Regions from separate parts of the Thermoanaerobacter siderophilus SR4 genome, predicted to be linked through region 1. Evidence: riboswitches for the same ligand, from Rfam matches in the RefSeq annotation. Region 1 holds a riboswitch; each other region holds the start of a gene.
The links. Region 1 has a riboswitch for S-adenosylmethionine ahead of THESIDRAFT1_RS10345 (methionine ABC transporter ATP-binding protein). Riboswitches for the same ligand answer to the same signal wherever they lie in the genome.

Region 1 (2,270 bases):
TTAGTAAAACTAGGAGTAGAAGAACAAAAAGCCTGGGAATACGCCAATACAAGGAAAGGCTACTGGAGAATATCCAATAGCCCAATCCTAAATAAGACTCTTACAAATAAATACTTTGAAAGCATAGGTTATAGGAGTTTATCCCAAAGATATCTAATTGTACACAATTCCTAATGAACCGCCGTATACCGAACGGTACGTACGGTGGTGTGAGAGGACGCTGAATAAAATAATTATTCAGCTCCTACTCGATTTTAAAGGCACACTAAATATAGGAATATATTTTCTTCTATTTTCTTGTATAACGCTCTCATACAAAAAAATTGTATCTACTAAAATAGCCTCTTTCTCTTGTTTTTCAAAAAGATTATTTACTTCTTCTATTCCAATGTTTAAACGTATATCTCTTGCAATAGTAATGTGAGAAGTAAATTTTCTTTCATCTTTTGCAAATCCTATTTTATATAATTCTTTATCTATATTGTGATGCAATTTATTAAGAAAGGAATTTTCTTCTGTACCTACCCACAATACTCGCATATCGCCATTTCCCTTAAAAAATCCTACTTTGTCAAATTTTATATAAAAGGGACTAATATCTTTTACTGCTACTTCAAGAGAGTCTTTTATTTTCATTACACTTTCTGTTTCTATTTCCCCTAGAAATTTTAAAGTAATATGGAAATTATCTTTATGAGTCCATCTTCCTTTTATCGTATAATTTTTTAACTCTTCCTGAAAACTTGATAATTTCCCTATTGATTTTTCATCTAAATCAATTCCAATAAACGTTCTCATAGCATTCCTCCTTTTTTCTATTTCCATGGAAATAATTGTATTAAAACTTTCATTGTCCTCCTCAAAATTATAGCAAATAGAAGCAAAAAAAATCCATCTCAAATAGACTATTGCTATATTTTTCTTGTCTCTGTTTCTGTTAGCTTTATGATTTTTTAAATAACTTACATCATGACTTTTTTAACCTATTGACAAAAGTTTATGTTGATGTTATTATCTAATTAAATTGCTGAAGTGAATAATAAAATAAAAACTCTTATCGAGAGCAGGTGGAGGGACTGGCCCGATGAAACCCGGCAACCGGTGGCCGAAAGTTTTAAACATGCGGCTGCACGGTGCTAATTCCTGCAGAACGTTGAGTTCTGGCAGATAAGAGGATTTAAAAACCTCTTCGTACTGTCAGAAGAGGATTTTTTATTTTTATTTTGGGAAAGGAGGCTTTTCTTTGATCTATATTAGAAATCTTACAAAAGTTTATCATTCAGCTTCAGGAAATGTTAGGGCTTTGGAAGACGTCAACCTCAACATAGAAAAAGGCGATATTTTTGGAATTATAGGTCTGAGCGGTGCTGGAAAGAGTACTCTCCTGCGCTGCATAAATATGCTCGAAAAGCCAACTTCCGGTTCAATTGAGATAGATGGTGTTGAAATGACTCGGCTTTCTCCCTCTGAATTAAAAGAAATGCGAAAAAAAATAGGCATGATATTCCAGCATTTTAATCTGTTATCATCCAGAACTGTCAGAGGCAATGTGGCTTTTCCTTTGGAGATTGCCGGGCTGGACAAAAGGACAATCGATAAAAAAGTAGAAAATCTTTTAGAGCTCGTGGGGCTTTCCGACAAGGCCGACAACTATCCTTCTCAGCTTTCAGGCGGTCAAAAACAGCGGGTAGGCATAGCACGAGCCCTGGCTAATGATCCGAAAGTTCTTCTTTGTGACGAGCCTACTTCAGCGCTGGATCCAGAAACAACTCTTTCTATTTTAAATCTTTTAAAAGATATAAATAGGGAGCTGGGAATCACCATAGTTCTCATAACTCATGAAATGAATGTCATTAAACAAATTTGCAATAAAGTAGCAGTTATTGAAAAAAGTCGTGTGGTAGAACAGGGACCTCTTATTGAAGTATTTAAAAAACCTCAAACAGAAACCGCACGAAATTTTTTAAAATCTGTAACTTTATCAGAAATACCTAAGGAATTAAAAGATAGGATTGAAAACTTGTCCCACGAACACTTGGAAGGCAAAATTATTAAAATTGCCTTTTTCGGCGAAATTACAACAGAACCTGTCATATCAAGCATTATAAGAAAATTTGATGTTGACACCAATATTCTCTATGGAAACATTGACCACATCCAGGGTATGCCCTACGGTACTCTTATAGTTGAGCTAAGAGGCAAAAACGGTGAAACAGACGCTGCTTTAAAATATCTAAAAGATTTGGGACTCGACGTGGAGGTGATTGAAA
Region 2 (2,270 bases), 1.1 Mb from region 1:
GAGATTTCTTTACCAATTCGCCAAGGATTATAAGTTCTTGAATTTGTGCTGCGTCTGTAGCATCTTCAAGACAACCTGGACGCAGTCCATCTCCTAAGCTTAGAGTTATGTCATATTTTTTAGCAATATCAAGGAGTCTATCAAAATGTTTATACAAAGGATTTTCTTTGTTGTTATGGAGCATCCAAGCAATTGTAAAGGAGCCACCGCGGCTTACTATATCCATCACTCGGCCGTTGTCTTTAAGCTTTTTCAATGATTCAAATGTTAGACCACAGTGGACTGTAATAAAATCAACCCCGTCTTTTGCTTGTTCTTCTATAACTTCAAAAATAAATTCTTCAGGCATAGCTACAATGCTACCGTATTTGGATATAGATTCTACAGCTGCTTGATACATAGGGACAGTTCCTACAGGGACAGGGGAATTTTCAAGTATTTTTCTACGAGATTGGTTAATGTCGCCCCCTGTGCTTAAATCCATTACCGCATCTGCTCCAGCTTTTACAGCAACATTTAATTTTTCAATTTCTTTTTCAATTTCAGGGTATGCATCAGAGGTTCCTATATTGGCATTTACTTTTGTCGATAAACCCCTTCCTATGCCTTTGGGAATGAGGTTTTTGTGGTTGATGTTTGATGGTATTACTATTTCTCCTTTTTTAACTCCTTCTAAAATAAATTCTTCGTCTACTCCTTCATACTCTGCGACTATTTTCATCTCTTTTGTGACAATGCCTGAAAGGGCGTATTCCAATTGTGTCATAATAAAAACCTCCTTAAAAAATAAATAAACCATGGGGATTATAGCCATGGCAGATGACCACATCCCTACGCAGGTACTAACCTAACAGGTTCGATGGGTTAAAAGGCAACACCTTTTTCTCAGCCGGTTACGCCGGCACCCCATGTGGCAAATATTAAATTTTTATAATCGATAGAGTATAAATATTATACAATAATATTATACCACTAAAAAAAATCGGCGTATATTAAAATTTAGAAAAAATTTAAGAAAGAGTACAAAAAAAGTTCTTGACTTTACAGTTTCAAAGTGATAACATAGATTACAACATGCAAAATTGAATATATTACACACAAACCTCTTATCAAGAGTGGTGGAGGGACTGGCCCGATGAAACCCGGCAACCGGCATTTATATGCGTCTGGTGCCAAATCCTGCAGGTTAGGGTGTCTAACCTGAGAGATGAGAGGAGTGGCGGATTATTAGGCCCTCTTCTCATTGAGAAGAGGGCCTAAAAATTTATTTGGAGGTGTGACATGAAAATAAAAATCGGATTATTAGGACTTGGAACAGTAGGAACAGGAGTATATAAATTGATAACTTCAAGAGGAGGTCATATAAGGGAGAGTACAGGGGTTTATCCTGAGATAAAGAAGATACTCGTGAAAAATCTCAATAAGCCAAGGAAAGTGAAGGTAGAAGGACTACTTACCCAAAATGCTGAAGAAATTTTGAAAGATAAAGAGATAAAAATAGTCATTGAAGCAATAGGAGGTATTTCTCCAGCTTACGAATATGTGAAGGAGGCTTTGTCTTCAGGGAAGCATGTAATCACTGCAAATAAAGAATTGATAGCTAAGCATGGAGAAGAATTAAATGAAATAGCAGAAAAGAATAGAGTATTTCTAAAATGTGAGGCAAGTGTAGGTGGGGCTATACCTATACTGCATCAAATTGATAGATTAAAAATTACAGATGAAATAGATTTTGTAGGCGGTATAATAAATGGCACTACTAATTATATTCTCACCAAAATGACTACTGAAGGTAGAAGGTATAAAGAAGCACTTAAAGAAGCCCAGCAATTAGGATATGCAGAAGCAAATCCCGATTATGACGTAAAAGGCTTTGATGCCCTTTATAAACTTGCTATATTAATGAGGAAAGTGTTCAATATAAACGTGCCAGTAAATTCTATAACCAGAAAAGGAATAGACGAAATCACGACTCAAGATTTAAATTACATCAATAAGTGGGGATATAAAATAAAATTATTTGCCTGGGGCAAAAAAGTCAAAGATGGCATCTTTGCAGGAGTGGAACCAGTTTTAGTCGAAGAAAATAATATTTTGTCAAGGATAAACGACGTAAATAATGCTATCATACTTAGAGGGGATAGTTTTGGTGAATATGTTTTTGTAGGAAAAGGTGCTGGAGAACTTCCTACAGGGGATGCTGTAGTGGCAGATTTAATTGATATATTGTTAAACTATGATATCAAAGATAATAAGAGGATAAACTTTCT
Region 3 (2,270 bases), 470 kb from region 1:
CTTAAATCTAAATCCCTAATTATAGCTGCAGGTCTTAAATCAAAAACTTGTTTTACAATTTCCGAAATCTTTTCATCTGATATTTTACCTGTGCCAAAAGTATCAATACCTATTTCAAGAGGTGTAGCAACACCTATCGCATAAGCTAATTGCACTTCACACTTCTTAGCAAGTCCTGCTGCCACAATATTTTTTGCCACATATCTTGCAGCATAACTTGCGGATCTATCAACTTTTGTAGGGTCTTTACCAGAAAAAGCTCCGCCCCCGTGCCTTGCATATCCGCCATAGGTGTCTACAATAATTTTTCTTCCTGTAAGTCCGCTATCACCTTGAGGTCCACCAATTACAAACCTTCCTGTGGGATTTACAAAAATTTTAGTCCTATTATCTATCATATTTTCAGGAATTATAGGTTTTATTACATGTTCAATAATATCTCTTTCAATAGTATCATGGTCAACCTCAGGTGCATGTTGAGCTGATACTACAACAGAATCTACCCTCACAGGCCTGTCATCTTCATACTCTACTGTTACTTGTGTTTTACCATCTGGTCTTAAATAGCTTAATGTCCCGTTCTTTCTAATTTCCGCAAGTCTTCTTGCAAGCTTGTGAGCTAGCATTATAGGCATAGGCATTAATTCTTCTGTTTCATCGCAAGCAAAACCAAACATTAAACCCTGGTCTCCAGCGCCAATAGCCTCAATTTCCGAATCTGAAAGTTCTCCTCTTTTAGCTTCTAATGCCTTGTCCACACCGAGGGCAATATCCGGTGATTGCTCATCAATAGAAGTGATAACCGCACAAGTATCAGCGTCAAAACCGAATTTTGCTCTAGTATAGCCAATTTCTTCTACTACTTTCCTTACAACTTTCGGAATATCTACATAGCACTGAGTAGTAATTTCTCCCATTACTAAAACCAAACCGGTAGTTACAGCAGTCTCACAAGCAACTCTGGCATAGGGATCTTTTTTCAAAATTTCATCTAATATTGCGTCAGAAATCTGATCACAAATTTTATCAGGATGCCCCTCTGTGACTGATTCAGATGTAAACAGTCTACGCATTTTTTTCTATTCCTCCTTAAAAACAAAATAAAACCCCTTCCAAAAGAAGAGGCACATACCCTCATCTTTCAGAAGCATGCTTCTGAGAGAATTAGCACCTTGTCCTATAGGACAGGTTGCTGGGTTTCATCGGGCTCTTTCCCTCCACCTCTCTTGATAAGAGCATGTTATTAAATTTTCTGATGTCTACTATAGCACACTTTATCTACTATGTCAAATATTTTTGCATCAAAAAAGAGCATGCTAAAACATGCTCTTTTCTTTAAAAAATTATATTTAAAATGCTACAAATTTTTCTCCAGGAACTCCACATACAGGACATTTTTCTGGCAATACATCAACAGAGGTATATCCGCAAACAGGACATATGTAAACTTTTGATATCTTTATATCTTCTCCTTTTAATGCTGCTTCTTTTGCTTCAGTGTACAATTTTGCATGTATTTTTTCAGCCTCAATAGCATAATGTATGCTTTTTTTAGCTCCAGATTCCTCTTGAAGTTCTGCAACAGCATTATAAGCAGGATACATCTCTTCTACTTCAAAGGTTTCCCCTTCTATAGCTTTTTCAAGATTTTCTACTGTATTTCCAACTTCTCCAAGAGTTTTATAATGATTTGTGGCATGTACCAATTCAGCATAGGAAATAGCCCTGAAAAGTCTTGCAATATTAGGTTTGCCTTCTTTTTCAGCTACATCAGCAAAAATTTGATATCTCATGTGAGCTTGGCTCTCTCCTGCATAGGCTTCACTAAGATTGTGTCTCGTCATTTCTCTCATAAAAGATTCCTCCTTAATCAAATTTTTATTAATAAATAATTATTTTCTCTTTCAAATAATATTATACTACACTTTTTTACCATGTCAAGATATTTGAAGGAGAAAAATAAAAAAGACCTCACGGTCTTTTTTTTCAATGGTGGAGGGAGATGGATTCGAACCATCGAAGGCGACAGCCAACAGATTTACAGTCTGCCCCCTTTGGCCACTTGGGTATCCCTCCACAATATTTAATTTTTTGAAAATGGTGGTCGCAATAGGACTCGAACCTATGACCCCCTGCTTGTAAGGCAGGTGCTCTCCCAGCTGAGCTATACGACCACAATGGTCGGGATGGAGGGACTTGAACCCCCGACCCCATGCTCCCAAAGCACGTGCGCTACCAACTGCGCCACATCCCGACATCAGTGACGAAAT

Region 2: another riboswitch for S-adenosylmethionine. It lies ahead of THESIDRAFT1_RS03155 (homoserine dehydrogenase); the one in region 1 lies ahead of THESIDRAFT1_RS10345 (methionine ABC transporter ATP-binding protein).
Region 3: another riboswitch for S-adenosylmethionine. It lies ahead of metK (methionine adenosyltransferase); the one in region 1 lies ahead of THESIDRAFT1_RS10345 (methionine ABC transporter ATP-binding protein).

What each region holds. Positions count from the first base shown of each region.
Region 1 covers NZ_CM001486.1:2,120,388-2,122,657, reverse strand. The annotation lists partial or broken gene ltrA (group II intron reverse transcriptase/maturase) at 1-174, shown strand, start outside; gene thpR (RNA 2',3'-cyclic phosphodiesterase) at 238-798, opposite strand; SAM riboswitch class I at 1,052-1,174, shown strand; gene THESIDRAFT1_RS10345 (methionine ABC transporter ATP-binding protein) at 1,244-2,270, shown strand, end outside.
Region 2 covers NZ_CM001486.1:672,217-674,486, reverse strand. The annotation lists gene thiC (phosphomethylpyrimidine synthase ThiC) at 1-766, opposite strand, end outside; TPP riboswitch at 812-919, opposite strand; SAM riboswitch class I at 1,104-1,214, shown strand; gene THESIDRAFT1_RS03155 (homoserine dehydrogenase) at 1,282-2,270, shown strand, end outside.
Region 3 covers NZ_CM001486.1:46,492-48,761, forward strand. The annotation lists gene metK (methionine adenosyltransferase) at 1-1,073, opposite strand, end outside; SAM riboswitch class I at 1,132-1,236, opposite strand; gene THESIDRAFT1_RS00255 (rubrerythrin family protein) at 1,350-1,853, opposite strand; tRNA gene THESIDRAFT1_RS00260 (tRNA-Tyr) at 1,991-2,076, opposite strand; tRNA gene THESIDRAFT1_RS00265 (tRNA-Val) at 2,099-2,174, opposite strand; tRNA gene THESIDRAFT1_RS00270 (tRNA-Pro) at 2,179-2,254, opposite strand.